DNA from 3 places in the Kitasatospora sp. NBC_00070 genome. Region 1 is predicted to be linked to each of the others. Evidence: riboswitches for the same ligand, from Rfam matches in the RefSeq annotation. Region 1 holds a riboswitch; each other region holds the start of a gene.
What was found. Region 1 has a riboswitch for cobalamin ahead of OHV05_RS06110 (prenyltransferase/squalene oxidase repeat-containing protein). Riboswitches for the same ligand answer to the same signal wherever they lie in the genome.
Positions count from the first base shown of each region.

Region 2: it holds a riboswitch for cobalamin, as region 1 does, so the genes downstream of both, OHV05_RS33360 (FecCD family ABC transporter permease) here and OHV05_RS06110 (prenyltransferase/squalene oxidase repeat-containing protein) in region 1, are expected to answer to the same signal.
Region 3: it holds a riboswitch for cobalamin, as region 1 does, so the genes downstream of both, OHV05_RS21765 (ribonucleoside-diphosphate reductase subunit alpha) here and OHV05_RS06110 (prenyltransferase/squalene oxidase repeat-containing protein) in region 1, are expected to answer to the same signal.

Region 1 covers NZ_CP108247.1:1,289,476-1,299,689, forward strand. The annotation lists gene metE (5-methyltetrahydropteroyltriglutamate--homocysteine S-methyltransferase) at 1-1,714, shown strand, start outside; cobalamin riboswitch at 1,820-1,953, shown strand; gene OHV05_RS06110 (prenyltransferase/squalene oxidase repeat-containing protein) at 2,061-4,868, shown strand; gene OHV05_RS06115 (hypothetical protein) at 4,868-5,836, shown strand; gene OHV05_RS06120 (energy-coupling factor transporter transmembrane component T) at 5,842-7,023, shown strand; gene OHV05_RS06125 (ABC transporter ATP-binding protein) at 7,020-8,663, shown strand; gene OHV05_RS06130 (ECF transporter S component) at 8,660-9,469, shown strand; gene OHV05_RS06135 (VOC family protein) at 9,600-10,025, shown strand; gene OHV05_RS06140 (isopenicillin N synthase family dioxygenase) at 10,152-10,214, shown strand, end outside.
Region 2 covers NZ_CP108247.1:7,363,597-7,373,810, reverse strand. The annotation lists gene OHV05_RS33400 (hypothetical protein) at 1-396, shown strand, start outside; gene OHV05_RS33395 (NAD(P)-dependent alcohol dehydrogenase) at 425-1,405, opposite strand; gene OHV05_RS33390 (helix-turn-helix transcriptional regulator) at 1,402-1,638, opposite strand; gene OHV05_RS33385 (hypothetical protein) at 1,635-2,063, opposite strand; gene OHV05_RS33380 (DUF4190 domain-containing protein) at 2,219-3,574, opposite strand; gene OHV05_RS33375 (DUF2797 domain-containing protein) at 3,709-4,620, shown strand; gene OHV05_RS33370 (ABC transporter substrate-binding protein) at 4,630-5,652, opposite strand; gene OHV05_RS33365 (ABC transporter ATP-binding protein) at 5,683-6,453, opposite strand; gene OHV05_RS33360 (FecCD family ABC transporter permease) at 6,479-7,558, opposite strand; cobalamin riboswitch at 7,684-7,805, opposite strand; gene OHV05_RS33355 (SDR family oxidoreductase) at 7,923-8,837, shown strand; gene OHV05_RS33350 (hypothetical protein) at 8,924-9,469, shown strand; gene menC (o-succinylbenzoate synthase) at 9,485-10,214, opposite strand, start outside.
Region 3 covers NZ_CP108247.1:4,707,008-4,717,221, reverse strand. The annotation lists gene OHV05_RS21775 (glycoside hydrolase family 26 protein) at 1-339, opposite strand, end outside; gene OHV05_RS21770 (hypothetical protein) at 417-1,268, opposite strand; cobalamin riboswitch at 1,400-1,541, shown strand; gene OHV05_RS21765 (ribonucleoside-diphosphate reductase subunit alpha) at 1,701-4,136, shown strand; gene OHV05_RS21760 (ribonucleotide-diphosphate reductase subunit beta) at 4,157-5,152, shown strand; gene OHV05_RS21755 (BTAD domain-containing putative transcriptional regulator) at 5,222-6,043, opposite strand; gene OHV05_RS21750 (aKG-HExxH-type peptide beta-hydroxylase) at 6,197-7,651, opposite strand; gene OHV05_RS21745 (hypothetical protein) at 7,737-7,859, opposite strand; gene OHV05_RS21740 (ABC transporter substrate-binding protein) at 7,966-9,456, opposite strand; gene def (peptide deformylase) at 9,652-10,214, opposite strand, start outside.

The DNA of each region.
Region 1 (10,214 bases):
GGCCGAGCTGTGGACCGCCGGGGCCGACTGGGTCCAGCTGGACGAACCCGCGCTGGTGCAGGACCGCACCCCCGCCGAACTGGGCGCCGCCGCCCGGGTCTACCGCGAGCTGGGCGCCCTGACGGAGCGTCCGAAGCTGCTGGTGGCCAGCTACTTCGACCGGGCCGGTGAAGCGCTCAAGGTGCTGGCCAAGTCCCCGGTCGAGGGCGTCGGCCTGGACTTCACCGGCCCGGCCGCCGCCAACCTGGCCGAACTCGCCGCCGTCGGCGGCCTGCCCGGCAAGCGGCTGATCGCCGGCGTGGTGGACGGCCGCAACGTCTGGATCAACGACCTGGAGCAGTCCCTCGGCACGCTGGCCACCCTGCTCGGGCTGGCCGACCGGGTCGACGTCGCCCCGTCCTGCTCGCTGCTGCACGTCCCGCTGGACAGCGACCGGGAGCGCGACCTGGACCCGCAGATCTCCCGCTGGCTGGCCTTCGCCGAGCAGAAGACCGCCGAGGTCACCCTGCTCGCCCGGGGCCTGCGCGAGGGCACCGACACCATCGCGGCCGACCTGGCCGCCAACCGTGCCGACCTGGCCTCCCGGGCCGGTTCCGCGGTCACCCGTGACCCGGCGGTCCGGGCCCGGGTCGCGGCGACCACCGCCGAGGACGGCCGCCGCCCGCAGCCGTACGCCGAGCGGACCGTCGCCCAACGGGCCCGGCTCCGCCTGCCGTTGCTGCCGACCACCACGATCGGCTCGTTCCCGCAGACCACCGAGCTGCGCACGGCCCGGGCCGACCTGCGGGCCGGCCGGCTCGACCAGGCCGGCTACCGGGACCGGATGGAATCCGAGGTCCGGGAGGTGATCGCCTACCAGGAGAAGGCGGGCCTGGACGTCCTGGTGCACGGTGAGCCCGAACGCAACGACATGGTGCAGTACTTCGCCGAGCAGCTGACCGGCTACCTGGCCACCCGGCACGGCTGGGTGCAGTCCTACGGCACCCGGTACGTCCGGCCGCCGGTGCTGGCGGGTGACATCTCCCGGCCCGCCCCGATGACCGTCGACTGGTTCCGCTACGCCCAGGAACTGACCGACCGTCCGGTGAAGGGCATGCTCACCGGTCCTGTCACCATGCTGGCCTGGTCGTTCGTCCGCGACGACCAGCCGCTCGGCGACACCGCCCGCCAGGTGGCGCTCGCCCTGCGCGACGAGGTCACCGACCTGGAGGCGGCCGGCGCGGCCGTGATCCAGGTGGACGAGCCCGCCCTGCGGGAGACCCTGCCGCTGCGCACGGCCGACCGTCCGGCGTACCTGGCCTGGGCCACCGAGGCGTTCCGGCTCTCCACCTCCGGGGTCCGGGCGGACACCCAGATCCACACCCACATGTGCTACGCGGAGTTCGGCGCGATCATGACCGCGATCGACGAACTCGACGCCGACGTCATCTCGTTGGAGGCGGCCCGCTCGCACATGGAGGTCGCCCACGAGCTGGCCGAGGCGGGCTACCCGCGCGAGGTCGGCCCGGGTGTCTACGACATCCACTCGCCCCGGGTGCCCAGCACCGCCGAGGCGGCCGACCTGCTCCGCGCGGGCCTGGCGGCGATCCCCGCTGATCGGCTCTGGGTCAACCCCGACTGCGGTCTGAAGACCCGGGGCTGGCCGGAGACCCGGGCTTCACTGGACAGCCTGGTCGCGGCCGCCCACCTGGTCCGGGCCGAACTGACCGACTGAGCCCCGGCGCCCGGGGCGGAGGCGCCTGCCACGGCGCCCCCGCCCCGGGACCGGCGACGATGTGTCGAAGGCGATATGACGCCTCGTTGACTGGCCGCGCGGCCCCATGGTCTGATGAACCGCTTTTCATCCTCACCTGTAGGGGAAGCCGGTCCGAATCCGGCGCTGACCCGCAACCGTGGACCCGCCCCAACCGGGGAGGGTGAGCCGGAATGCCTACGGCGAGGTGCTTGTCAGCACTACGTGCGTCGTCGCGGACTACGACGCGGTCCAGCAGGAACCCTCTCCTCCTCGGAGCCTGTCGGCTGCGCCGTCCCACCCAGCGCCGACCGATCGAGGAGTCGCCGTGAGGGTCAGCAGCATTCGTACGCGTCAGGGAGGCCGGGGACTGGCGTCCCTGCTGCTCACCACCTCCGTCGCGGTCGCCGCGGGCGGCACCGTGCTGCTCGGCCACCCGGACAGCGCCGCCGCCGACCCGATCGAGGACTGCACCGCCGGCACCGGCGCGATCGTCGCCGTGGACTTCGGCCACTGGGGCGGCGGCGTGGTCCGGGGCTGCGACGCCCACCCCACCACCGGCATGGACCTGCTGCACCACGCCGGGTTCACCACCACCGGCACCGAGCACGACGGCCCCGCCTTCGTCTGCCGCCTGGGCACCGGCACCTTCGGCAACGGCGCCCAGTACCCGACCCCGGCCGAGGAGAACTGCGTCAACACCCCGCAGGCCACCGCCTACTGGTCGTACTGGATCGCCGAGCCCGGCCAACAGGGCTGGACCTACAGCCAGTTCGGCGCGGGAACGCAGAGGCCGGAGCCGGGCGAGGTCGAGGCCTGGGTGTACGGCGGCACCGACGTCGGCGGCACCGACGGCGCACCGTCCTTCACCCCGGACTCGGTCCGGGCGAAGAACAGCGCGAGCCCGTCCCCGTCCGCCTCGCCGTCGCCCAGTCCCAGCACTCCGCCTGCGGCCGGGGACCCCGCCGCAGCGGCGGCCTGGCTGGCCGGCCGACTCGTGGGCGGCGACCACCTGGAGAACGTCGCGTTCGAGGGCCCCGACCTCCCCCGGACCTCCTTCACCGCCATCGCGCTGGCGGCGGCCGGCACCCAGGACCCGGCCCTGCGCAAGGTGGTCGCGTACCTCCAGGCACACACGGACGAGTTCCTGTACCCGGACGGCCCGGGCTCCACGCCGGACTCCCGCGCCGCCGCCCTGCTGGCCCTGGTCGCCGAAAGCACCGGCGGCAACCCCCGGGCGTTCGGCGGCCACGACCTGCTCGCTGCGCTGACCGACCACGTGTGCACCGGCCAGGGCGAGAACGGCAAGTGCACCGCCGCAGGCGACTTCCACGGCGCGGCCTCGCCCTGGGTGCAGGCGTTCGGCGTGATCGCCCTGCTGCGCGGCGGGGTGACCCCGCCCGGCTCGACGCTCGCCCGCTTCGACGCGCTCCGGTGCGCGGACGGCGGCATCGCCGGTTCCATGATCGTCGCAGGCGGCCACTGCGAGTCCGACCCGTCCGGCACCTCCCTCGCCGTCCTCGCCCTGCGTGCCGCCGGGGGCCACGACCTGACGGTGCAGCAGGCGGCCGCCCAACTCGGCGCCGGCCAGCAGGCCGACGGCTCGTACGTCCCCTACGTCGGCGCCTCCGGCGACACCGGCAGCACCGCGACGGCGGCCCAGGCCCTCAAGGCCACCGGCCAGGACGCCAAACGGGCCGCCGCCAAGGCGTGGCTGGGCACCCGTCAGAACAAGGACGGCGGCTTCGCCCCCGACGAGTGGACCCCCGACTCGGACGTCCCCGCCACCGAGCAGGCCGTCCTCGCCCTGACCGGCACCGACCTCAGCACCGTCTCGCACAACCCCGGCACCGACACCCCACCCATCCCGAAGCCGGCCAGGACGCCGGACCTCGCCAAGGGCGGCAGCTACCTCACCGACCCGGCCCACCTGCTCGGCGGGCACTACTACGAGGCGTTCCCCGACTCCGGGTTCGCCGACTTCGGGCTCACCGTGGACGGGGCCTACGCGCTGGCCGCCACCGGTACCGACGACACCGCGCTGCGCCGGATCGTCGACTTCCTCGACCAGCAGGGCAAGGACGGCAACGACCGCACCGTCGACGACTGGACCGGCATCGGCACCGAGTACGCGGGCGGCGGCGCCATCGGCAAGGAGGCGCTGCTCGCCGAGATCGTCGGCCGCGACCCGCGCAACTTCGGCGGCCACGACCTGATCGCCGCCCTCGACGCGGCCATCTGCGCCCGCGCCGACGACACCCTCGGCTGCGCGGAGGCCGGCAACTACACCTGGGCCACCTCGGTGTTCTCCCAGTCCCTGGGGGTGCTGGCCCAGTTGCGGGCGGGCGACACGGCGAACGCCGCCGCACCGATCGCCTACCTGCGCGGCCTGCAGACGCCGAACGGCTCCTGGCCCAGCCTGATCCCGGCCACCGGCGACGCCGACGTGGACAGCACCGCGATGGCCGTGATGGCCCTCTCGCTGGTCCCCGGCGACGAGGCGGCCCAGGCCGTCGACAGGGGCCTGGCCTGGCTGGCCGGAAAGCAGGAGACCGACGGTGGCTTCCCCGGCGCGGCCGGGAACTCGACCAACTCGGCCGCGCTGGCCGTGCAGGGGATGACGCTCCGTCAGGCCGCTTACGCCGGACCGATCGCCAAGGCGGTCGAGTTCCTCGCCGACCGGCAGAACGGCGACGGCGGCTTCGACGTCGCGGCCTCCGGCCAGCAGGGTTCGGACGTCCGCGCCTCCACCCAGGCGCTCGGCGGCGTCACCGGGATCTCCTTCGGCACGCTGAAGCGGGACCTCGGCGCCACTCCCCCGTACCCGAGCGGCTCGCCCTCGCCCTCGCCCTCGGCATCGACGTCGCCCTCTCCCTCCGCTTCGACCCCGCCGTCGGCTTCGCCGTCCGAGTCCGCCTCCACTTCCCCCTCGGCAGCCGCTACCAGCACCACCCAACTACCCTCCACCGAAAGCCCCGTGGACAGCACGGCCGGCCCGCAGGACCCGGACCTCGCCTGGACCGGCACCGACGTCCTCGGTCTGGTCGGCCCCGCCGTGCTGCTCACCGTCGCGGGCGGCGCCATCCTGGTCGCCACCCGCCGTCGGACGGCCACCAAGCCCGGGCGTCACCAGTGATCCGCCGACCGGGCAGGCTGCTCGGGGCGGCCGGCACCACCTTCGCGCTGGCCCTCGGCGGGCTCGGCGCGGGCGCGGCCCCGGCCACCGCCTCGCCGCTGCCGATCGACCAGTGCACCACCACCTCCGGGGTGGTGCTCGCGGTGGACTTCGGCCACTGGGGCGGCCCGCTGCTGCGCTCCTGCGGCACCACCCCCACCACCGGCTACGCCCTGCTGAACCAAGGTGGTTGGAAGACCACCGGCACGGGCCACGACGGCCCGGCCTTCATCTGCCGGATCGGCTACAGCGGCCACCAGGGCGGCAAGCAGTACCCGACCCCCGACCAGGACAAGTGCGTGCTCACCCCGCCCGCCGCGGCCTACTGGTCCTACTGGCACGCCGATCCGGGCCAGGACACCTGGTCCTACAGCCAGTTGGGCGCGATGAGCTACAAGCCGAAGCCCGGCAGCGTGGACCTGTGGATCTTCGGTGGCACCGACATCGAAGGGACCGAGGGACGGCCGACCATCTCGCCCGACACCGTCCGCGCCCACAACACCGCCCCCGGCGGCACCACCCCGAGCCCCGCTCCCGAACGGCCCACCACCCCACCCGCCGGTGGCGGCAACGGTGTTACCACCGGCGGTAGTTCGAGCGGCGGCAGCGGCACCAAGCCCGCCACAGCGGGCGCCGGTACCCCGCAGCCCGGCGGGACCACCGCGTCCGACGGTGCGTCACCCACACCCGGCACCTCCACCGAGCCGACGCCGACGCCCACCCCGTCCGGATCGACCGAGGCACCCGGCCCCGTGAGCCCCACCGCGGCACCGAGCCCCGGCACCACGCCCGTGGACGCGGCACCCACCGCCGACGCCCCGCACTCGGCGGGCTCGATCGCCCCGGCCGTCGTCGGCGTCGCCCTGGTGGTGGCGCTCGGCGTCGCCACCGGGCTCACGGCACTGCGCCGACGACGACAGGCCGAGTGATCCGGGTGCCCCGACTCCCCACCTCCGCCGGTCGTCGGGTCCCGCGCGACCTCCATCCGGTCGCCTGGTGGATCTGGGCCCTCGCACTGGGCACCGCCGCCAGCCGGACCACCAACCCGCTGCTGCTGTTCCTGGTGCTGGCCGTGCTCGGCTACGTCGTCACCGCCCGCCGCACCGAGGCCCCGTGGGCCCGAGGCTTCAAGTACTACCTCTGGCTGGCCCTGACCGTGGTGGCGATCCGGGTCACCTTCCGGTGCATCTTCGCCACCGGCATCACCCCGCACGACCACATGCTCTTCTCGCTCCCGCACCTCCCCACCCCCGCCTGGTACGCGGGCATCCAGATCGGCGGCCCGGTCTCCCTGGAGGCCACCCTCTCGGCCGCCACCGACGGACTGCGGCTGGCCTGCCTGCTCTGCTGCATCGGCGCGGCCAACACGCTGGCCAACCCGAAGCGGGCCCTGCGGGTGCTGCCCGGCGCGCTGTACGAGCTGGGCGTCGCCGTCACGGTCTCGCTCAGCGTCGCGCCCCAACTGGTCCAGAGCGTCCAACGCGTGGTCCGGGCACGACGGTTGAGAGCCGGCCGGAGCAAGGGCATCCGCGCTCTGCGCAGCATCGTGGTACCGGTCCTGGAGGACGCGCTGGAGCGCTCGCTGCACCTGGCCGCCGCGATGGACTCGCGCGGCTACGGCCGGGCCGGCACCGCCACCCGGGCGTCCCGCCGGATCACCGGCGCGCTGATGCTGCTCGGCATGACGGGCCTGTGCGCCGGGATGTACGGGCTGCTCGACGGCACCGCGCCCGCCGCGCTCGGGCTGCCCGCGCTGGCCGTCGGCTCGGCGCTCTGCGCCGGGGGTCTGCTGCTCGGCGGCCGCCGGGTGCGGCGCACCAGCTACCGGCCGGACCCGTGGCGGCTCGCCGAGTGGGGCGTCGCGGCCTGCGGGCTGGTCGCCGCGACCCTGCTGTGCGTCACCGTGGGGTACGACGCGACCGACCTCAACCCCTCCCTCTCTCCGCTGACCTGGCCCGGACTGCCGCCCGTGCCGGTGGCCGCCCTGCTGCTGGCGGGCCTCGCCGGGGTCATCGCCCCGCCGCCGGGCCGTCCCGCCGCCCCGGCCGCCCTGCCAGGACCCCGGACGGCCGCCGAGGCCGGTACCGACCGCACGCCCACCGAGGTGACCCAGTGATCCGCTTCGACCAGGTCGGCATCCGCTACGACGGCGCCGACCACCCCGTGCTGCACGAGGTCGACCTCACCGTGCCCGAGGGTGAACTCTGCCTGGTGGTCGGGCGGACCGGCACCGGCAAGTCCACCCTGCTCGGCGCGGTGAACGGCCTGGTGCCGCACTTCACCGGCGGCACCCTCAGCGGCCGGGTCACCGTGGACGGCCGCGACACCGCGCACCACCCGCCGCGTGAACTCGCCGACGTGGTGGGCGTGGTGGGACAGGATCCGCTGGCCGGGTTCGTCACCGACACGGTCGAGGAGGAACTCGCCTACGCGATGGAGCAGTTGGCCATCCCGGCCGAGGTGATGCGGAAGCGCGTCGAGGAGACCCTCGACCTGCTGGGCCTCGCCGACCTGCGGTACCGGGGCCTGCACGAGCTCTCCGGCGGCCAGCAGCAGCGGGTCGCGATCGGTTCCGTGCTCACCGCGCACCCCCGGGTACTGGTCCTGGACGAGCCCACCTCCGCCCTCGACCCGACCGCCGCCGAGGAGGTACTGGCCGCGATCACCCGGCTGGTGCACGACCTCGGCGTCACCGTGCTGCTCGCCGAACACCGCCTGGAGCGGGTCGTCCAGTACGCCGACCGGGTCGTCCACCTGCCCGGCGACGGCACCGTCCGGCACGGCCCGCCGGCCGAGGTCTTCGCCGACACCTCGATCGCCCCACCCGTGGTGGAGCTCGGCCGGCTGGCCGGCTGGCGCCCGCTGCCGCTCTCCGTCCGGGACGCCCGTCGGGCCGCCGGGCCGCTGCGGGATCGGCTGGCCGGGCTGCCCGTCCCGCCCGCCCGCGCCGAACCGGCCCTGGGCGCAGCAGTGTTGTCCGCCGAACGGATCGTGGTGCGGCACGGCCGGGTGGTCGCCGTCCGGGAGGTCTCGCTGGAGCTGCGGGCCGGCCAGGTCACCGCGCTGATGGGCCGCAACGGCTCGGGCAAGTCCTCGCTGCTCTGGGCCCTGCAGGGCTCCGGGCCGCGCCAGGGCGGCAGCGTCCGGGTCACCCGGACGGCCGGGACGAAGCCGGTCGACCCCAAGCGGGTCTCCGCCGCCGAGGCCCGCCGTCTGGTCGGTCTCGTCCCGCAGACCCCGACCGACCTGCTCTACCTGGAGACCGTGGCCCAGGAGCTCGCCCAGGCGGACCTGGACGGGGCGCGGGACGCCGGGTCCACGGCCCGTCAGATCCTGGACCGCCTCGCGCCCGGCATCCCCGACGGCACGCACCCGCGCGACCTCTCCGAGGGGCAGAAACTGGCTCTGGTGCTGGCCATCCAGCTGGCCGCCGCACCCGCCGTCGTCCTGCTGGACGAGCCCACCCGGGGGCTGGACTACCAGGCCAAGGAGGCGCTGACCGGCATCGTCGACCAGCTCGCCGCCGAGGGGCGCGCCGTGCTGGTCTGCACCCACGACGTGGAGTTCGTCGCGGTGGCCGCCGACCGGGTGGTGGTGCTGGCCGAGGGCGAGATCGTCGCCGACGGCCCGACCGCCGAGGTGATCGTCGCCTCCCCCACCTTCGCCCCGCAGACCGCCAAGATCCTCGCCCCGCTCCGCTACCTGACCACCCGTCAGGTCGGCCTGGCGCTCGCCGCGACGGAGGCCGTCCGATGACCGCCGCCGCCCGCGTCGCGGTCCGGCTCCCCGGGCGGGCCCGCCTGGTGGTGGCGCTGGCCGCGTTCATCGGCCTGGTCGCCTTCCTCTGGCCGTTCGTCGTCGCCCCGGGGAAGTTCGGCTCGGCGTACGCACCGCCGCTGATCTTCGGCGCGCTGCTGGTCCTGGTCCTGGCCGTGGTGATCGCCGAGATCTCGGCTGGCGGCATCGACGCCAAGGCGCTCGCCATGCTCGGCGTGCTGTCCGCCGTCAACGCCGGTCTGCGTCCGCTCGGGGCCGGCACCGCCGGGGTGGAGACCGTCTTCTTCGTCCTGGTGCTGGCGGGCCGGGTGTTCGGCCCCGGCTTCGGCTTCACCCTCGGTTGCACCTCGCTGTTCGCCTCCGCCCTGATCACCGGCGGTGTCGGGCCCTGGATGCCGTACCAGATGTTCGGCTGCGCCTTCGTCGGCCTGCTGGCCGGGCTGCTGCCGAAGCTGCGGGGCCGGGCCGAGGCGGTGATGCTGGCGGTCTACGGAGCCGGTTCCGGCTACCTCTTCGGTTTCCTGCTGAACCTCTCGTTCTGGCCGTTCTCGCTCGACCCGAACAGCTCGATCGCCTACCTCCCGGGGCTGCCGTTCACCGAGCAGTGGCACCGCTACCTGCTCTTCGACCTGACCACCTCGCTCGGCTGGGACACCGGGCGGGCCGTCACCACCGGCCTGTGCGTGCTGATCGTCGGCCCGGCCGTCCTGACCGTCTTCCGGCGGGCCGCCCGCCGTGCCAACTTCGAGGCCCCGGTCCACTTCACCCCGGCGGCCGGCGACTGACACCCGGGCGGGCGGCGCCACCTGAATGCTCCGGCGCGGAATCCGCCGGGCCCGCGCGGCCCCGGCCTACCCTGGGCCGGGAACACCCGAGCCCGGACAGCCGACCGCAGGCCCGACCGAGGAGCATCCGATGACCCAGCCGCCCCCGCCCCAGGTCTGGCCCAGCCTGCGGGCGCACGACGCCCACGCGTTGATCGGGTTCCTGACCGAGGCGTTCGGCTTCGAGGCCACCGCCGTCTACGCGGACGGGACGCACGTGCACCACGCCCAGCTCAGCTGGCCGGCCGGTGGCGGGATCATGCTCGGCTCGGCCCGCGAGGAGGACAGCGACGAGGACCCGTGGCCGCTGCGGCCGGGCCACTTCGGCGCGTACGTCGTGGTCACCGAGGACCCGGACGCGCTGTTCGCCCGGGCGGTCGCCGCCGGTGCCACCGTGGTCGCGGAACCGCACGACACCGACTACGGCACGGACGGCTCGCGGGACTTCACCGTGCGCGACCCCGAGGGCAACCTGTGGGCCTTCGGCACCTACCGGGGCGAGCCCCGGAAGGGCTGAGACACCGCCCCGCCCGACGCTCCGAGGCCGGTCGCCGTCGGCTCCCCACCGGGTCAAGGCCCCCTCCGGGCCATAATCTGGTTCTGTGTACGATCCGTGGGGGAATCACCACCTCGGAAGGCAGCCATGACAGCGCAACCCACCGGCCTCCCCGTCATCGACCTCTCGCTCGCCGACGGCACCGCCGAC
Region 2 (10,214 bases), 6.1 Mb from region 1:
AGCGGGGTACTCGGCTCGGCCGTGCCCTGCCAGGGCGCGAACGCCCTCCTCCGGCTACCGCAGTTCGCCGGCCCGTCAGCCGGCCGGTGGGAGGTGACCGGAAAGATCTCCGGTGGCGGGTCCAAGTCGACCACGCTGACCACCCACCCGGCCCTGGTCACCCCGCAGCAACCCAGGCAGAACGAGGAGTCGACCCTCGCGTACTACGGCTGCGACCCCGGCTCCCCGGTACCGATCACCGTCCGGGGCGCCGGCCCGGACGCCACCCCGAACCCGACCTGCAAGAGCGACGGCAGCGCCGTGGCCCTGGTCAGGCACACCGCCGCCGGCGTCGTCACCGTGACGACCGCCGAACCCGGCGGCACCCCGATGACCGCCACCTACACCGTCCGGTGACCACCTCGCGGCCTCCGCAGGGGCGGCCTCAGTCCGTCCGGACCTGGATCGCCAGCTTGCCGCGCACCTGACCCGCCATCAGCCGGGCGACCGCCGCCGGGACTTCGGTCAGCGGGTAGGTCCGGTCCAGCGCGGGGGTGACCGTCCCCGCCTCGATCAGCTCCCTGAGGACGTCGAGGTCGGCGTACCGCTCCTTGGCGAGCAGGCCGAGCAGGCGCTCGCGGAGGAAGGGGGAGAGCAGCAGGGCCCGCAGCTGCCGGTCGTTGCCGCCGATCCAGCGGCCGCCGTTCTCGCCGCCGACGATGACCAGGGTGCCGTGCGGGTTCAGGGTGCGGCGCAGCAGGGTCAGCGAGCGGTTGCCCGCGATGTCGAGCACCAGGTCGTGCCGGTGGGTGCCGTCGGTGAAGTCGGTCCGGGTGTAGTCGATCACCTGGTCGGCGCCGAGCGCGCGGACCAGGTCCGCCTTGCCGGGGCTGCAGACGGCGGTGACCCGGGCGCCGAGCGCCTTGGCGAGCTGGACGGCGAAGCTGCCGACGCCGCCCGCCGCGCCGATCACCAGCACGGTCTGACCGGGCTTCAGACGGCCGGCGTCGCGCAGCGCCTGGAGGGCCGTCGCGCCGGAGATCGGGACGGTGGCGGCCTGGGCGTGGGTCAGGTTGGCCGGGCGGTGGGCGAGCTTGGCCGCCTTGGCGCAGGTGTACTCGGCGAACGAGCCGTCGGCGATGCCGTACACCTCGTCGCCCGGCCGGAACCGGGTGACTCCGGGGCCGACCGCCGTCACCCGGCCGGAGACGTCCAGGCCGCGTATCCGCCGCTTGGGCGCCCGCAGGCCGAAGCCCGCCGCCCGGATCAGGTAGGGCAGTCCGGCGGTGAGGTGCCAGACCCCGGGGTCGACACCGGCCGCGTGCACCTGGACCAGCACCTCGCCCTCGCCGGGGACGGGCGGTTCGGTCTCCTCGACCCGCAGGACTTCGGGCGGGCCGTAGACGTCGTGCAGGACAGCCTTCATGAGCTGGTGTCTCCCTCGGTGCCGGTGGGGTACTGGAACACGTCGTCGAGCGGGACGCGGAACACCTGGGCGATCTGGAACGCCACCTCCAACGAGGGCGAGTAGCGCCCCTGTTCGATGGCGATGACGGTCTGGCGGGTGACCCCGATCCGGCGGGCCAGTTCGGCCTGGGTCATCTCGCCGTGGGTGAACCGCAGGGTGCGGATCACGTTGGTGACCCTGGTCGGCTTCACCACGGGTGGAACCCGAACCGGTAGGCGGCGATCTTCGCGCTCGCGCCGAGCAGCGCCGACAGGACGAAGGCGAGGTAGATCGCGTTGGCGATCCAGAACCGGTCCTGCCCGGCCATCGCCAGGCCCATCCCGGCCATGCCGCCGATCGCCATGAAGGACTGGCCGACGTACTCGCCGAACCGGTGGATCTCCCGGTCCCGCTGGTCCCGGACGTTCTCCTCCCGGGGGGAGAACGTGGAGACGGCGGTGTGCAGCACGATCGAGGCCACGATCCCGCCGCCGATCGACCACAGCAGCGCGGCCACGTAGGGCGCCTGGGTCAGGCCCAGCCCGGCGGGCCGGTCCAGCACCACGGCCAGGTACGCCGTGTACGTCGCGACCGTGACCGCCAGCATGCACCAGGCGCGTTTCTCCTCGACTGCCATCCCGCTCCCCCATGTAAAGAAAACCCGACATCCGCAGTGTCAAGCAAGGCCGACACCATGTCAAGAATTCTGTACACCGATACCGAGAGCGGCACCGACGACGCCGCCCCGGTCCCGTACGGCGGGGACCGGGGCGGCGCGGAACGAACGGAGTGTCAGACCGTGGCCGGGCGGAGGTCCGGGGCGCTGGTCGGCAGCTTGAGCGCGTCCCGGAGCTTGGTGTCCGCCGGCCCCCGGAGCAGGTCCTCCAGCTCCATCGCCTCGTCGGCCAGCAGGCCGGGGTCGGTGCCCTTCCGGATCTTCTCCGCGTGCACGATCACCTGGTCCAGTTCGGCCTGCAGCGGCGCCACCTTCGCCCGGGTCCCGTCCGACCACGGAACGCCGTTCAACCGGCTCTTCTCCGTCTCGGCGGCGCCGATCAGCCTGCGGGCCCAGTCCTGGTAGACGCCCGGAGTGGCCTCCTCCGGCTCGTCCAGCGGCCACTGGTCGACGACCTGGTTCAGCTCACTGGAGGCGTCCAGGTAGCCCCGCTGCTCGGCCGTGGCGGCGGTGACGTCCTGACGGAGCGTCCGGGTCAGGCTCTCCGTCGACTCGAAGACGCACAGGCCGAACCGCTTGCCGCCCGACCGCCAGGAGGTGCGGTCGGGGTAGAGCGTGGTGACGTCGACGCCCCGGGGGACGGCCACGTAGTCCGCCGCGTACTCGTACTGCCGGCCGACGCACCCCTTCGAGATGGTCTCCTGCAGCACCGTCTCCCCCGGGTAGGCGGCGCCCTTCGCCTCGTAACCCGGCACCGGGACCGCCCCGAACACCTCGCCGTGGTGCGGCTCGCTGCACGACACCACGGTGAACCGCTGGACCACCTTGCCCTGCTCCTCGGTCCGCTCCTGCACGCAGTCGCCCGGCTCCAGGCTGAAGACGTTGGTCGTGCTCCCGATGTCGTCGAAGTCGCCCTTCGCCACGAACACCCCCGCCATGCCGATGATCAGCAGGCCCCACAGGCAGGAGAGCACGATGCCGGCCACGGCCAGCCCCTTGCCGCGCTGCGGACGGCGGCGGATCTGCCCGAGCGCACCGATGCCGAACCCGAGGCCGAGCACCCAGAGGAAGCACCCGAACCCGAGGATCCCGAGCACCAACGAGGTGATCGCCAGCCCGTTGGTCCCCTGCGGTGGCGGCGGCGGCCCGTTCCAGTACCCCTGGCCCCACGCGGCCGGCGCCCCGACCGGGTACCCGGGCGCGGCCGGCGGCGGGTACGCACCGGTCTGGGCGTACGGACCGGTCTGGGCGTACGGGCCGGTCGGCGGCGCGTACGGATCGGCGGGCGCCGCGTACGGGTTCGCCTCGGCGACCGGCGGCGCGAACGGGTTCGCGTCCGCCGGGGGCGCGTACGGGGAGCTCTCGGTGGGAGCCGGAGCGGGTGCCGGGGCACCGTCGGAGCCGGACGGCGGGGACCAGGCCGCCGAGCTGTCGGGGCTCGAACTGCTGGACGGGTCGGACTCGGACGACACGGTGGGACTCCCCCGGAGCTGCGGCGCCGGCGGGTCCGACGGCTGCGCGAATATAGCGGATCATCAGACCGCGCTCCCAATGGGATTCCGCCCTGCGGGACGGCTGTCGGTGGCAGGCCGTACGCTCACGTCCCATGACGAGCACCCCTGCGGCCACCGGCTGGACGGCCACCGGTCTGCGCTGGCGCGACGGCCTGCCCCGGCTCACCGCGAGCGCCGGGGCCCGGGTGCTGGAGCGCGAGGTCACCGCCGGTACCCGGATCGGCTGGACGGTGCTCGGCCCGCGCCGCTGCGTCGGGGTGCGGACGGCCCACCGGCACCACCCGTGCCCGCTCGCGGCGGAGCTGGAGCCGAGCGGGAAGGCGGGCCAGTGCCCGTCCTGCCAGGACGCCGACCAGGGGCTGGCGCTGGCCCGGGATCAGATCCTCGACGACGGGCGGACGTACCGGCTCTACCTGGCCTGGTTCGGGCCGGGGCTGGCCAAGGTCGGGCTGACCGCCGAGCAGCGCGGCACCGCCCGGCTGGTCGAGCAGGCCGCCCTGGCCTGGACGTTCGTCGCCCGGGGATCGCTGCCGGGCATCCGCCGGGCCGAGCTGACGGTGGCCCAGTCCGGGCTGGCCAGGGAGCGGTTCACCTCCCGGGCCAAGGTCGGCGGCTGGTGGCGGCTGCCCGCGCCGGACGAGCGGGCGGCGGCGGTGCACGAGCTGCGCGCCCGGGTGCTCCGGGTGCTGGCCGGCCACGGCGTCGAGCTCTTCCCGGCCGATCCGGTGACCGACCAGGTGGCCCTGTTCGGCCTGACCGCCGGGCCGCCCGCCGCGTACCGCGAGATCACCGCGCTCGGCCCCGGCGCCACCCTCGGCGGCACCCTGCACGCGCCGATCGGGCGCCACCTGTTCGTGACGCCCGATCAGGCGGACGCTCCCCCGCTGCTGCTGGACACCCGGCTGCTCATCGGCTGGTCCCTGCGGCCCACCCCGCTCGCCTCCTGCACCGGGCTCGCCGAGCAGCTCAGGGCGCGGCCGGTCGAGCAGGCCGCACTGTTCTGAGCAGCGGCGTCAGGGTGCGGGCACCGTCCGGAGGTAGGCCGCGAGCCGGGAGATCGCCGACGGGTTGCGCGGGCTCTCCACCAGGTCGACGTAGTCCAGCACGAAGATCCGGTCGTTCCGGACGGCCGAGACGTTGGCCAGCGGCGGGTACGACCTGAGGAACTGCCGCTTGGCGTCCGCGCCGGTCTCCCCGTAGTTGTTGATCACGATCACCTCGGGGTCCCTGGCCACCACGCTCTCCCACCCGACCGTGGTCCAGGAGTCGCCCAGGTCACCCATCACGTTCCGCCCGCCGGCCTTGCCGATGATCTGCTCGGGCGCCGCGAACCGGCCGGCGGTGAACGGCTTGTCCTGGCCGCTGTCGTACAGGAAGACACTCGGCCGCCGGGCGGGCGCCCCGGCCTCGACCCCGGCCACCTCCGCCTGGAACTCCGCGGTCAGCTGCCGGGCCTTCGGCTCGACGTCGAAGATCTTCCCGAGGTTGGCCAGGTCCGCGTAGAGCGCGTCCAGCGGCGGCATCACCCCGCGCGCCTTCTCCTTGCCGTTCCGGCAGGACTCGGTGAGGGTGTAGGCGCCGACCCCGAGCTTGCCCAGGCCCTCGGGGGTGAGCCCGGTGGTGTCGTTCCAGCCGTAGTTCCAGCCCGCGAAGACCAGGTCGGCCTTGGCGTCCAGCACCAGTTCCTTGGTGATCTCCTTCTTGGACAGCCACTTGGTGCGGTCGTACTCCGCCGCCCAGGGCACCTTCGCCAGGTCGCCCTTCTCGTCCGGCATCACGTAGCCCGCCATCCGGTCGGCCAGTCCGAGCGACAGCATCAGCTCGGTGATACCGATGTCGTTCGTCACCACCCGGGCCGGCTTGTGGTGGTACGTCAGCGGGGTGCCGCAGTTGTCGACGGTGACGGGGTAGTGCGGCGAACCCGCGCTCTCCGCCGAAGGGGTGACCTCGGCGCCGCAGGCGGTCAGGCCCAGGGCGAGCACGGCGGTGGCGGCCAGGGCGCGGCGGGGATGGGTGAGCAAGGTGTCCGTCCTCATCAGGGTGCGGTCGATCAGGGGTGCGGTGGATCAGGGGCGCAGTCGGTCGAAGAGCAGTTGGACGGCGCCGGTCACCGGGTGCCGCACCGGGTGGGCCCGGACCCCGAACACCTCGGCGAGCAGGTCGGGCGAGAGCACCTCCCCGGGCGGTCCCGAGGCGACGATCCGGCCGGCCGCGATCACGTACAGCAGGTCGCAGTGCGCCGCCGCGAGGTTGAGGTCGTGCAGCGCCGTCAGCACGGTCAGGCCGCTGGAGCGGACCAGCGAGAGCACCTCCAACTGGTGCGCGATGTCCAGGTGGTTGGTGGGTTCGTCCAGCACCAGCACCGCCGGCTGCTGGACCAGCGCCCGGGCGATCAGCACCCGCTGCTTCTCCCCGCCCGAGAGGCTCAGGAAGCCCCGCCCGGCCAGGTGCTCCGCCCCGACCTCGGCCAACGCCCGCGCGCAGCCCGCCGCCTCGTCCGGGCCGGGTGCGCCGAAGCCGCGCCGGTGCGGCAGCCGTCCCATCCCGACCACCTCGGCGACCGTGAAGTCGAACTCGGCCACCGTCTCCTGCGGCAGCGCGCCGACCCGGAGCGCGCCCTCCCGGGGCGTCAGGCCGTGCAGGTCGTCGCCGTCCAGCCGGACGGTGCCGGCCGCCGGGCGCAGCGCCCGGTAGACGCAGCGCAGCAGGGTGGACTTCCCGCTGCCGTTCGGCCCGACCAGGCCGAGCACCTGCCCGCTGGCGGCCCGTACGGTGACCTCGTGCACCAGCCTGGTCCCGGCCAGCTCGACCGAGACCTCCTCGATGTCGACGCGCATCAGCGTCCCCTCCCCCGGGCGGCCATCAGCGGCCGCCGAAGCTGTAGCCGCGCCGCCGCATCAGCAGCAGGAAGCACGGCACCCCGAGCACGGCGGTGACCACCCCGACCGGCAGTTCGGCGGGCGCCAGCAGCAGCCGGGAGACGATGTCCACCCAGACCAGCAGCACCGCGCCGAGCAGCGGAGCCACCGTCAGCACCCGCCGGTGGTCGGCCCCGACCAGCATCCGGGCCAGGTGCGGGACCATCAGCCCGACGAAGCCGATCGCCCCGCTGACCGCGACCACCGTGCCGGTGACGGCGGCGGTGACCACGAACAGCGCCCGGCGCAGCCGGGCGGCGTCCACGCCGAGCGCGGCGGCGGTCTCGTCGCCCATCGCCAGCGCGTCCAACTGCCCGGCGGAGTACCGCAGGTAGCCGAACCCGGCCAGCACGGTGCCGGCGGCGATCGGGACGGCGGCCCAGGTGGCGCCGCCCAGGCTGCCGAGCAACCACATCATCGCCGTCCGGGCCGCCTCGCCGCGTTCGGCGGAGAACACCATCAGCGAGGTGACGGCGGAGAACCCGTACGCGAGCGCGGTGCCGGTGAGCACCAGGCGCAGCGGGGTGAGGCCCTCGGCGGTCCTGGCCACCGCGTAGACCAGCACCATGGCGGCCAGCGCGGAGGCGAACGCGGAGGCGGAGAGCGCCCAGACGCCGAGCGAGGCGAACGCGCCGAGCAGCAGGACGGCGTTGGCGCCGACGGCCGCACCGGAGGAGATCCCGAGCACGAACGGGTCGGCGAGCGCGTTGCGCACCATGGCCTGGACGGCGACGCCGGTCACCGACAGCCCGGCCCCGACCACGGCGGCCAGCACCGTCCTGGGCAGCCGGATCTCCCACACGATGGTGTAGCCGGCCAGCTGGTCGGCGCTGATCCGACCACCCGTCAGACCGGCCCGCAGGTACTCCACCACCGCTCCCCAGCTGATCCCGGACGAGCCCAGCGCGACGCCGCAGACCAGCGAGACCAGCAGGGCGACGGTCAGCCCGGCGGCCAGCACCGGGGTCCGGGCGGGCGGGTGGGCGGCGGCCTTCGGCGTCGGTGCGGCTACGGCGGTGCTCACGGCTGCCTTCGGTCGGGCCGCGGGCGTACGGGACGACGCGCCGGGGCCGCCCGGTCGGCGCGGACCTGAAGGTCCGCGCGGGCGTGCCGTGCCGCATCCCCTCGCAGTCCGCGGCGAGTTGTCGGGAGGTCAGCGCCGCCGAGGGCGATCGGGCTCACGGACCCTCAGGGGCCCGTCCACCGTTGCGGGTCAGCGCCGGACTTCCACCGGACTTTCCCCTCGGGACGCTCTCGCAGCATAACAACACCGTCCGTCCCGGTAAGGGGTCAACGGCTGTGGTGCCCGGCACACCCGCGCGCTTCCGCCGACCCGGTCGGGCGGGCGCGTAGCGTGGCACCACCTGGAGCGAAAGGGCGTCGGCACCGTGACGACAGCACTCGACGGCAAGGTCGCGCTGGTCGCGGGGGCGACCCGGGGCGCGGGCCGGGGCATCGCCGTCGAGCTCGGCGCCGCCGGAGCCACCGTCTACGTGACCGGGCGCAGCACCCGGGGGCGGCGCTCCGAGTACGACCGCCCCGAGACGATCGAGGAGACCGCCGAACTGGTCACGGCGGCCGGCGGCCGGGGCATCGCGGTGGTGACGGACCATCTGGTCCCCGCGCAGGTCGCGGCCCTGGTGCAGCGGATCGACGGCGAACAGGGCCGGCTCGACCTACTGGTGAACGACATCTGGGGCGGCGAACGGCTCTTCGAGTGGAACAGCCCGGTCTGGGAGCACGACCTCGACAACGGCCTGCGCCTGCTCCGGCTCGCGGTGGAGACCCACGCGATCACCAGCCACCACGCGCTGCCGCTGCTGCTGCGCACGCCGGGCGGTCTGGTGGTGGAGATGACCGACGGCACGGAGGAGTACAACCGCACCCGCTACCGGGTCTCCTTCTTCTACGACCTGGCCAAGTCCGCCGTCCTGCGGATGGCCTTCTCACTCGGCCACGAGCTGGGCCCGCGCGGCGCCACCGCCGTCGCGCTCACCCCCGGCTGGCTCCGCTCGGAGCTGATGCTCGACACCTTCGGGGTCACCGAGCAGAACTGGCGGGACGCGATCGCCCGGGTCCCGCACTTCGGCATCTCCGAGACCCCTTCGTACGTCGGCCGCGCCGTGGTGGCCCTGGCCGCCGACCCCGACGTGGCGCGCTGGAACGGGCAGTCCCTGTCCAGCGGCGCACTCGCCCGGGTCTACGGCTTCACCGACCTGGACGGCAGCCGGCCCGACGCCTGGCGCTACCTGGTCGAGGTCCAGGACCCGGACCTGCCCGCCGACCCCACCGGCTACCGCTGACGGTCCGTCACCGGCACACCGTCCGGGGGCGACTTCCTCCTCGGTACCCCTTCCGGCAGCGCGCACGGATCGCCATGCTGGGCACCATGAGCGAACCCGAGGACGGCGGCGTCTTCCGCTGGGAGACCTACCGGAGCAAGTACGAGGGGTCGTCCGACTGGGGCGACTACGTGGTCGTCACCGTGGGACACGTGCTGACCGTCGGGGCGGTGGCGGTCGCCGCGCCCTGGGCGGCCCTGGTGCTGGGCGGGATCCTCGTGACGTTCTGGGGCGTGCTGCTGGTGCCGCCCTGGCTGGGCGAGCGGAGGGCCGTCGAGCGGGCCGAGATCCGGCCGGGGCCCCCGCCGGTGCTCGTGCTGGTGCGGGTCGACGGCCGGGAGAGCAGCCACCCGCTCGACTCGGTCGGCCGGCTGCAGCTGATCCGTACCGGGCACCGGTCCATGGACAATCCCGACGGCGGCCAACGGGTGCTCGAACTGCACGTGGGCGGCAAGGTCCACCGCACCCGGGCCGCGTTCGACCATCCGGAGCACGACCCGGGCCTGCTGGCGGCGGCACTGCGCCGGGCCTGCCCCGGTGCGGTCGTGGCGGAGTACGCGGACCGGAGGACGTGGGTGTCGGACAGCGAGTGACCGCCCCCACCGCGCTCAGGTCAGTACGGTGCTGCGCAGCAGGTGACCGCGCAGCGCATCCTGGTCGATCTCGACGCCGAGGCCGGGGCCGGTCGGCACGGCCACCGTTCCGTCGTGGGCGCGGATCGGCGGCTGCACCACGTCCGTGCGGAAGTACCGGTCGGAGCCGGAGAGGTCACCGGGGAGGGTGAAGCCGGGCAGTGCGGCCAGGGCCAGGTTCGCCGCCCGGCCGATGCCGAACTCGTGCATCCCGCCGCACCAGACCGGCACGCCCGCCTGCTCGCACAGGTCGTGGACGGCGCGGGCCTCGGTCAGGCCGCCGAGGCGGGAGACCTTGATGTTGACGATCCGTCCGGCCCCCAGGGCGAGCGCGGTCCGGGCGGTGTGCACGGTGGTGACGGACTCGTCCAGGCAGACCGGGGTGGCCAGTTCGCGCTGCAGGCGGGCGTGCGCCAGCAGGTCGTCGGCGGGGTAGGGCTGCTCGATCATCGCCAGGCCCAGGCCGTCCAGCTCCCGCAGCACCGCGTGGTGCGAGGGGTGGTCCCGGTAGGCGCCGTTGGCGTCCACCTGGAGCGGGGTGTCCGGGAAGCGCTCGCGGACGGCGGCCACCGGTGCGGCGTCCCAGCCGGGGGCGATCTTGAGCTTGACCCGCCGGTAGCCCTCCGCCACGTACCGCTCGACCTGGGCGAGCAGTTCCTCGACGCCGGGCTCGATGCCGAGGCTGACCCCGACCGGGACGGCGGCC
Region 3 (10,214 bases), 3.4 Mb from region 1:
CTGCACCTCGACGTGCTGGCCGACGACGGTGCCGCGCGGCTTCCCCGCACGGGCGTCCCGCTCGAGGTCCGCAAGCATCTGGTAGACCGAGCGGGCGTTGGGCGAAGCCTTCGGGTCCCGCTCCAGCAGGACCTTTCCGAGCTCGGCCGTCGGCACCCGGGGTGCTCGGGAGGATGGCGGTCCGGACAGGGTCGGCAAGGGCGCCAGCCCAACCGGTCCCGGCAGCGGATCGTCCGAGCTGACCGCGATCACCGCCGTGCACAGAGCGGCGACGGCCAGCCCCGCCGCGGTCACCTTGACGGCCTTGCTCCGCAGCACCCCCGCCGGTATCACACCCATCCCCCTGACGCTTGATCATCCCGACAGGGAGACAGTACCGGGGCGAGGCGAGGCGACCGACCCCGCGTCTCCCGTTGTCAGCTGTGGGGCTGTGACAGCGCGCGCTGGGTCAACAGCTCACGCAGGTGGTCGGCGAACGCCGGGCCACTGTCGGTCGCGGTCTGGTCAGCCGTGGTCCCCCCGGCCTTGGCCGAGCCGGCCGAAGTGAAGTAGGCGAACCGGCCGAGCGAGCCGTGGGTACTGGCGCAGCCGACCGTCTGGCAGAACTCCTTGACGTCGTCGGCCGGGAGTCCCTTGATGTGCCCCTTGTACTTGGTCATCGCGGTCTCCGCCTGGAGCTTCTTGTCGAACACCGCAACGCCGACCACGATCGCGCTGTCGCCGGACGCGTAGGTCGCCCGGAACACCTGCTGGCAGGCCTGACCCGCGATCACGTCGCCGAGGCCGCCGATGGTGGCGTTCCAGCACGGTGTCGTGGTGGCGACCGCGCGGCGGACCCAGGTGTGACCGTTGATGGTGAGCGAGTCCTCCGGGAAGAACGCGGTCGAGGTGACCGGAGCCTTGTCGGTGGTGACGTCCCAGATCGCCTTCGTGCTCTCGTCCTCGCCGGCCGAGGCCGAGGGCTTCGCCGGTCCGGACGCCTTGGGCGAGGCGCTCTGGCTGGGGAGGGCGATCGGGTCGTCCTTGCCGGAGCGCGACACGGTCACCGCGACCGCCGTCAGCGCGCCGACCACCAGCAGCGCACCGACACCCAACAGGATCCGGTTGCGGGTCTTCCGACGCTGCTCGCCCGCGGCTTGCTCCGCGAGCTGCTCCCAGTTCGGTTCGGTCGGCGGCGGCCCGTACCCGGGATACTGCGGGTACGACGACTGCCCCTGCCCCGGCGGCGGACCGTATCCACCGTTGTTCATTCCCGCCCCATCACTCATGAGCGCAGATCCTAGGCCATCGCCCAATCCGCTGGACAGAGGTGTCCCACGGTCCGGCACGGCACGCCGCCGGTCACTGCAGGCTACTCATGCGCTACACGACACGACACAAGATGTGGGGTTACACGAGCCAGGCACCACTACATGTATGCTCGCTTTCGCTGTCGACGCAGGGGAACCCGGTGTGATTCCGGGACTGCCCCGCAGCGGTGAGCGGGCTCCTCCAGCAGGTTCCCGCAAGTCCGATGACCTGCCGACCGTGTGCCACAGGGCTTCCCCGCAGTCGCCATGCAGCACAGCAGTATCGTCCGGGCCTCGCGGGTGGGCCGGGGGGTGGTTCGCGCGCGCCGTGAGGTGTTCCGCGCTGCCTTCCCCTGCGCCCTGACGGGTCCGGTGCCCCTCGCCGACCGCCGCCGCCAGGAGAGAAGCGCCTTGACCATCGCTGCCTCAGTTGCCCTGCCCTCCCAGGGTTCTGCCGACTCCGCCCAGACCGATCCAGGTGCTGCGCTGCTTCGGCTGCTCACCGACCGCAGCATCGACCTGCCCCAGGTGGACCCCGGCCACGTCGCGGCCGCTGCGCTGCGCGGCCGGAACGCCAACTCGGACTTCGCCGAGCTGCGCGGACTGGCCGTGGAGGCTGCCGCCTCGATGATCGCCGAGGACCCGCAGTACTCGAAGCTCGCCGCCCGCCTGCTCGCGCTGGAGATCCAGGACGAGGCGATCGGCCAGGGCGCGCTCTCCTTCTCCGCCTCGATCGTGGTCGGCCACACCGAGGGCCTGATCGGCGACGTCACGGCCGCCCTGGTGGCCAAGCACGCCGACGCCTTCGACGCGCTGATCGACCAGCGCGGTGACGACCGCTTCGAGTACTTCGGCCTGCGCACCGTGCAGTCCCGGTACCTGCTGCGCCACCCGATCACCCGCAAGGTGATCGAGACCCCGCAGCACTTCCTGCTCCGGGTCGCCGCCGGTCTCGCGGTCGGCGACACCGAGCAGTCGGTGGCCGAGGTGGCCGAGCTCTACACCCTGATGAGCCGGCTGGAGTACCTGACCTCCTCGCCGACCCTCTTCAACTCCGGCACCAAGCACCCGCAGATGTCCTCCTGCTACCTGCTGGACTCGCCGCTGGACAACCTGGACTCGATCTACAGCCGCTACGCGCAGATCGCCCGGCTCTCCAAGCACGCCGGCGGCATCGGCCTCTCCTACAGCCGGATCCGTTCGCGCGGCAGCCTGATCCGCGGCACCAACGGCCAGTCCAACGGCATCGTCCCGTTCCTGCGCACCCTGGACTCCTCGGTCGCCGCGGTGAACCAGGGCGGCCGCCGCAAGGGTGCCGCCTGCGTGTACCTGGAGACCTGGCACGCCGACATCGAGGAGTTCCTGGAGCTCCGCGACAACACCGGCGAGGAGGCCCGCCGGACCCACAACCTGAACCTGGCGCACTGGATCCCGGACGAGTTCATGCGCCGGGTGAACGCCAACGCCGACTGGTCGCTGTTCTCCCCGGTCGACGTGCCCGAGCTGGTCGACCTCTGGGGCGCCGACTTCGACGCCGCGTACCTGAAGGCCGAGGCCGAGGGCAAGGCCGTCCGCACCATCCCGGCGCAGACCCTGTACGCCCGGATGATGCGCACCCTGGCCACCACCGGCAACGGCTGGATGACCTTCAAGGACGCCTCCAACCGCGCCGCCAACCAGACCGCCGTGCCCGGCCGCACCGTGCACTCCTCGAACCTCTGCACCGAGATCATCGAGGTCACCGACGACTCCGAGACCGCGGTCTGCAACCTCGGCTCGGTCAACCTCGGTGCCCACGTGGCGATCGGCGCCTCCGCGGCCGACCTGCTGAACGCGATGGACTGGGACCGGCTGGACGCCACCGTGCGCACCGCCGTGACCTTCCTGGACCGGGTCATCGACATCAACTTCTACCCGACCACCGAGGCGGGCACCTCCAACTCCCGCTGGCGCCCGGTCGGCCTGGGCGTGATGGGCCTGCAGGACGTCTTCTTCCAGCTCCGGCTGGACTTCGACTCGGCCGAGGCCAAGCAGCTCTCCACCCTGATCGCCGAGCGGATCATGCTGGTCGCCTACGAGCGCTCCAGCGAGCTGGCCGTGCAGCTCGGCCGGCACGAGGCGTACGCGGAGACCCGCGCCGCCCGTGGCCAGCTGCACGTCGACCACTTCGAGACCGCCCCGCAGTGGACCGAGCGCTGGGAGGCGCTGCGCGCCACCATCGCCGAGACCGGCCTGCGCAACTCGCTGCTGCTGGCGATCGCGCCGACCGCGACCATCGCCTCGATCGCCGGTGTCTACGAGTGCATCGAGCCGCAGGTGTCCAACCTGTTCAAGCGCGAGACCCTCTCCGGCGAGTTCCTCCAGGTCAACCCGTACCTGGTCCGCGAGCTCAAGGAGCTGGGCGTCTGGGACGCGCAGACCCGGGACGCGCTGCGCGAGTCGAACGGTTCGGTGCAGGACCTCAACTGGCTGCCCACCGAGGTCCGTTCGCTCTACCGCACGGCGTGGGAGCTGCCGCAGCGGGCGCTGATCGACCTGGCCGCCGCCCGGCAGCCGTACATCGACCAGAGCCAGTCGCTGAACCTCTTCATGGCCGCGCCGACCATCGGCAAGCTGAGCTCGATGTACGCGTACGCCTGGAAGGTCGGTCTGAAGACCACCTACTACCTGCGCTCGCGCCCGGCCACCCGGATCGCCCAGGCCGCCTCCTCCTCCGGGGCGAAGGCCGTCGTCCCGGCGCCGTCCGCGCCGGTCGTCGTGGCGACCCCGACCACCCTCACTCCGGAGGAGGAGGCGGCGCTCGCCTGCTCCCTGGAGAACCCCGAGTCCTGCGAGGCCTGCCAGTGAGCACCACCGACCGCGAGAAGATGCTGCTCGACCCGGGCTTCGAGCTGACGCTCCGTCCGATGCGGTACCCGTCGTTCTACGACAAGTACCGCGACGCGATCAAGAACACCTGGACCGTCGAGGAGGTGGACCTGCACTCCGACGTCGCCGACCTCGCCAAGCTCAGCGAGGGCGAGCGGCACATGATCGGCCGCCTGGTCGCCTTCTTCGCCACCGGTGACTCGATCGTCTCGAACAACGTGGTGCTGAGCCTCTACAAGCACATCAACTCGCCCGAGGCCCGGCTCTACCTGTCCCGGCAGCTGTTCGAGGAGGCCGTGCACGTCCAGTTCTACCTGACGCTGCTCGACACCTACCTGCCCGATCCCGAGGACCGGGCGGCGGCCTTCGACGCGGTGGAGAACATCCCCTCCATCCACCAGAAGGCGCAGTTCTGCTTCAAGTACATGAACGCGGTCGACCACCTCGACTCGCTGCAGAGCAAGGACGACCGACGGGCCTTCCTGCTCAACCTGATCTGCTTCGCGGCCTGCGTCGAGGGCCTGTTCTTCTACGGCGCCTTCGCGTACGTGTACTGGTTCCGGTCCCGGGGCCTGCTGCACGGTCTGGCCACCGGCACCAACTGGGTGTTCCGGGACGAGTCCATGCACATGGACTTCGCCTTCTCGGTGGTGGACACCGTCCGCCAGGAGGAGCCCGACCTCTTCGACGACCAGATGGCCAAGCAGGTCACCGAGATGCTGGAGGAAGCCGTCGAGGCCGAGCTCCAGTTCGCCGAGGACCTCTGCGGCGAGGGCCTGCCGGGGATGAACACCGCCTCGATGCGGGAGTACCTGCAGGCGGTCGCCGACCAGCGGCTGGCCCGTCTCGGCATGCCGATCCGGTACGGCTCCAGCAACCCGTTCGGCTTCATGGAGCTGCAGAACGTGCAGGAGCTGACCAACTTCTTCGAGCGCCGGGTCAGCGCCTACCAGACCGCCGTCGAGGGCTCGGTCGCCTTCGACGACGACTTCTAGGCCGCGACACCACCGGAGGGGCGCGGGGTTCTCCCCGCGCCCCTCCGGCGTGTCCCGGGCCGACCGGCCTCAGCCGAGGTGCAGCGTCGGGTCGCCCGCCAGGATCCGCCGGTGCAGCTCGGTCACCGCCCGGCCCGGGTCCAGCCCCTGATCCTCGATCAGCAGGTCCCGCAGCTCGCCGTACGCGGCCAGCGCCTCGGCCTGCCGCCCGTCGCGCAGCAGCGCCAGCATCAGCTGGGACCGCAGCCGCTCCCGGAGCGGGTGCTCCGCCACCAGACCGCGCAGCACGGGCAGCACCTCCGCATGCCGGCCCAGCGCCAGCTCCGCCTCGACCAGACCCTCGGCGGCCAGCACCCTGGCCTCCTCCAGCCGGCTCACGTACCCGAACACGCTCGGCCCGAGCGGCACGTCGACCAGCGCCGGACCGCGCCAGAGCTCCAGCGCACCGCGCAGCAGCCGGCCGGCCTGCCCGTGGTCGCCGGTACGGAGCGCCGCCCGGCCGGACTCCGCCAGCGTCTCGAACCGCACCGCGTCGATCGAGCCGGCCTCGGTCAGCAGGGTGTACGCACTGCCGGTGGTCCGCACCGCCCCCTTGCCGAGCAGGCCGCGCAGCCGCCAGACGTACCCCTGCAGGGTCTTCCGGGCGCTCTCGGGCTCGTCGGCCTGCCACAGCTCGGCGATGATCCGGTCCACCTGGACCGGCCGGTTGACGTTGATCGCCAGCAGCGCCAGCAGCGCCCGCTGCTTGGCCGCCGACAGCTCGATCTCCCGTTCGCCGCAGCGGAGTTGGAGCGGTCCGAGCAGACCGAACCGGGTGCCGCCGGACGGCTCGGCACCGGTCGGCCCGGGCGGGGCGAGGAGCCGGGGCGAGGGCGGGGACATGACGGACATTCAGCGAACCTCCACCGGAAGGCAGCGATACCGGGCCGGGAGGTCTGGACTCCCTGGCACGCTCCGCTCAGCATGCCCGGCCGCCGGGCCTGCCCGCGTCCGGTGTGTCACCTCGGCGCCTCGGAGCCCGGGCACCCGGGCACGCCGACCGGCTCAGTCGGTGACCGGCTCCACCAGTCCGGCCTCGGTCAGCCCGGCGATCCCGAGCGCGAACCGGGCGTCGTCCGGACCGCCGCCGCCCCGCCGGGTGTAGGCCGCCTCGATCTCCTCGGGCGTGCCACCGTCGCACAGCGCGTAGATCAGCCAGGCGTGCTCGTTCAGCCAGTGGAACCGCGCCGCCTCCGGCGAGTAGGCCAGCAGTTGGTGCTGGTCCGGCAGCGGGCAGACGGTCACCGGCTCGGCCTTCCGGTAGCCGCGCGGGTCGAGCGCGGGCCGCTGCACCGAGCCGGGCGCGGCGGCGGCCGGCTCGGGGACGGTCACCCGGACGGCCGGGGCGAGCGGCGCCACCGCGTCCAGCAGCCACCGGACGAACCGCCGGCCGGCCGGGGTGAGCGCCTCGCCGTGCACCTCCAGGGCCTGCCGGCCGAGGTAGCCGGCCCGCTCGGCACTGGTGTCGTACCCGCCCTCCCGGTCGGCCCGGCTGCCCGGGGTGGGCGCCCCCACGCCCTCGGTGACCGGCGGCGCGCCGAAGCGCTCCACCAGCTCGGCGGGGGCCTCGGCGGCGGCCGCGAAGAACAGCACCAGGTGGCTGTAGACGTGCAGGCCGGCCAGCACCCGGGTCAGCGTCCACGGGGCCGACCGCCAGGGGATCTCCACCAGGTGGCCGGGGTCGGCGACCATCGCGCCGGTCCGCAGCAGGTCGAACTGCTTGAGGTGCAGCCCCTCGTGCAGCAGGATCTCGGCGGTCATCCACGGGTCGTCGAGGTGCTCCGGCGCGACGAACAGCGCCGAGGGCAGCGGGTCGCCACCCGAGAACGAGTGCAACTCGCCGTCGTCGGCGGCCCCTTGGGCCAGACCGACCAGCGAGACGTGCGGGAAGACCCCGGCCCCCGCGTACGGCAGCAGCTCGGCCAGCAGCTCGGCGCCCCGGGCCAGCCCGGCCAGCTGGGCCTGCCCCGGGGCGATCCGGCGGGCGCCGCGCAGGTCGGTGAAGCTGCCCTGCTTGAGCTCCTCCAGCCGTACCGCGAGCGGCAGTTCGGCCACCTCGGGCCGGACCTCGGTCCACACCCAGCCGACCCCTCGGCCGGCCCACGGCCGGTGGTGCGGGTCCATCAGCCGCTCGGTCGGGCCGAGCCCGTCACCGGCGTCCAGGTCCGCCTGGGTCAGCTGCCGGGCGAACTCGCTCGGGCCCGGCCGGTGCCGCTCCAGCGCGACCAGGTCGTTCTCGAAGGCGTTCCGCAGCACCGGGTCGTAGAGGAACGGGCGGAGCCCCGCGTCCTCCTCCTTCGCCAGCCGCTCGAACCGTTCGGCCGCCTCGGGGAAGTCCCGGGCCAGCACCGTCAGCCCCAGCCGGTAGCGGGCGATGTTCCGGGCCTCGATGGCCCCGGGATCCCCGAACTGCGGGTCGGTGCCGAGCAGTCGGTCGATCTGCGAGTAGGACGGCGACAAGGTTCACCCCAGGGCTGGGTCGGTGGGTCGGGAGCGACGGCGGGCCGTCCACCGGGCTCTCCGGTGAACGGCCCGCCGTCGGTTGCTACTTCATCGGTGCGATGAGCGACGGGAGCCACTCGCGCTCGTACGGCGCGTCGGTGGTGATGCTCGGCACCGACTCGGCGGTCACCCGGATGTTCGGCAGTTCCACGGTCTGGGACGGCATGGCGTCTCCTTCCACTCAGCTGACGGGGCACTACCGAATCTAGGCAACTCCGGTGTGGCGCCGGTGTGGTGGCGCTCTCGCCGGCGGACCGGGGAAGGCTCCGCCGTCAGCTCTCCAGCGTCACGTCGAACAGGTCCAGCTGGAGCAGCGGGGTGACGGTGACGTTCCCGGTCCGGGTGGACCAGCCCGACTCCACCTTCTGGTACCAGAGCGGGATGGCGGGCATGTCCTGGATGATCATCTTCTCCGCCTGCCGGTAGAGCTCCCAGCCCTCCTGCTCCGAGGGCGCCGCGTCCGCCTCGGCCAGCAGCGCGTCCACCGCCGGGTTGGAGTAGCCGGAGCCGTTCACCGCCGCACCGGTGCGGAAGATCGGGTTGAGGAAGTTCTCGATCGACGGGTAGTCGGCGACCCAGCCGGACCGGAAGATCGTGGTGACCTGCTGCTCGTTGATCAGCTTGCGGAACTCGCCGAAGGTCGGCACCGGTGCGTACCTGGCCTCGACGCCCAGCGCCGCGGTGATGGTGCGGCAGGCCGCGTCGATCCACACCTGGTTGGCCGAGTCGTCGTTGGAGGTCAGCTCGATCGGCCCCTCGAAACCGGTGCTCTCGAACAGCGCCTTCGCCTTCTCCGGCTGGTAGCTGCACAGGTCGCCGCCGGCACCGCCGCCGTACCCGGGCACGATCGGCGGCACCAGGCCGTCCGGGAGCATCTTGTCGCCGTCGAAGGCGGTGTCGATCACGTACTGCCGGTCGATGGCCATCGAGAGCGCCTGCCGCAGCCGCGGGTCGGCGAACCGCGGGTCCCACATCGGGAACGAGATCGACTGCACGCCCATGTACGGCTTGGCCACGTAGCGCCCGGCCAGCTCCACCTTGTACCGGCCGCCGTCGAGCGCGTCCGCCGGGACGAAGTCGAGGTAGTCGAGCCTGTTCGCCACCACGTCCGCGTAGGCGTCCTCCAGCCGGCGGTAGAACCGGAACTCCACCCCGTCCACCCGGGGCTTGCGGGCCCCGGCGTAGGCGTCGTAACGGCTCAGCAGGATGTGCTCGCCGGGCGCGTGCGACTCGAAGCGGAACGGGCCGTTGCCGATCGGGTGCGCCTCGAACGCCTTCGGGTCGGCGAAGAAGCTGCGCGGCAGCGGGAAGAACGCCGTGTAGCCGAGCTGGGTGACGAAGGCCGAGAACGGCGCCGACAGGGTCACCTCGAAGGTGCTGTCGTCGATCACCTTCAGCCCCGCCAGCTCCGTCGTCTCCCCGCTCTGGTTCGCCTCGTAGCCCTGGATGTGGGACAGGTACTCGGCGCCCTGCAGCCGGTTCGGACCGTAGGTGGTGTGGTTCCAGGCGTCGACGAAGCTGCCGGCGGTGACCGGGGTCCCGTCGTGGAAGGTCCACCCCGGGTGCAGGGCGATCCGGTAGACCCGGGAGTCGGCCGAGTCGATCGACCTGGCCACCGCCCTGCGGGGTTCGGCCGTGTTCGGGTCGTACTCGACCAGACCGGTGAACAGCGCGTTGACGATCTTCACGCTGTCGCGCTCGGTCGCGTCGCCGGGCACCAGCGGGTTCTCCGGTTCGGTGCCGTTCCAGCTGATGATGTTCATCGGTGTGAAATCCCCTCGGTTCTTGGCGCGCGCACGGTCGCCGAGCCTGCGCCGACCGAGTCCAGCAGAACGGCGCCCGGAGCCGCCAGCATCGGAGTCCGACCCAGTCAGGTCGGCCGCGCCGGGGTGTCCGCACCGGGGGAACGCGAAAGGGCCGGCTCCGGGCGGGAGCCCGGAGCCGACCCTGACGGTCGATCAGTCGTTGGCGACCGTGGCGTACTTGGGCGTGCCCTCGGCCATCTGCCGCAGCGCGTCCTTGCGGTCCCGCTTGGAGAGCCGGTCGATGTACAGGTACCCGTACAGGTGGTCGGTCTCGTGCTGGAGGCAGCGCGCGAAGAAGCCGTTGCCCTCGACCCGGATCGGGTTGCCGTCCTTGTCCTGGCCGGTGACGATCGCGTAGTCCGGGCGGGCCAGCTCCATGTAGGCGGTGGGCACCGAGAGGCAGCCCTCCGGGGAGTCGTCCAGCTGCCGCTGCCCGGCCGGCAGGTCCACCAGCACCGGGTTGACCACGTGGCCGACGTGCCGGACACCGTCGTCGTCCGGGCAGTCGTAGACGAACACCTTGGCGTCCACACCGATCTGGTTGGCCGCCAGGCCGACGCCCTCGGCCGCGTACATCGAGACGAACATGTCGTCGATCAGCGCGGCCAGCTCGGCGTCGAACGCGGTGACCGTCCGGTTCTCCCGGTGCAGCACGGGGTTGCCGACCACGGTGATCGGGCGGGCGGTGCCCTTGTCGAGGTCGGGCAGCTCACCGA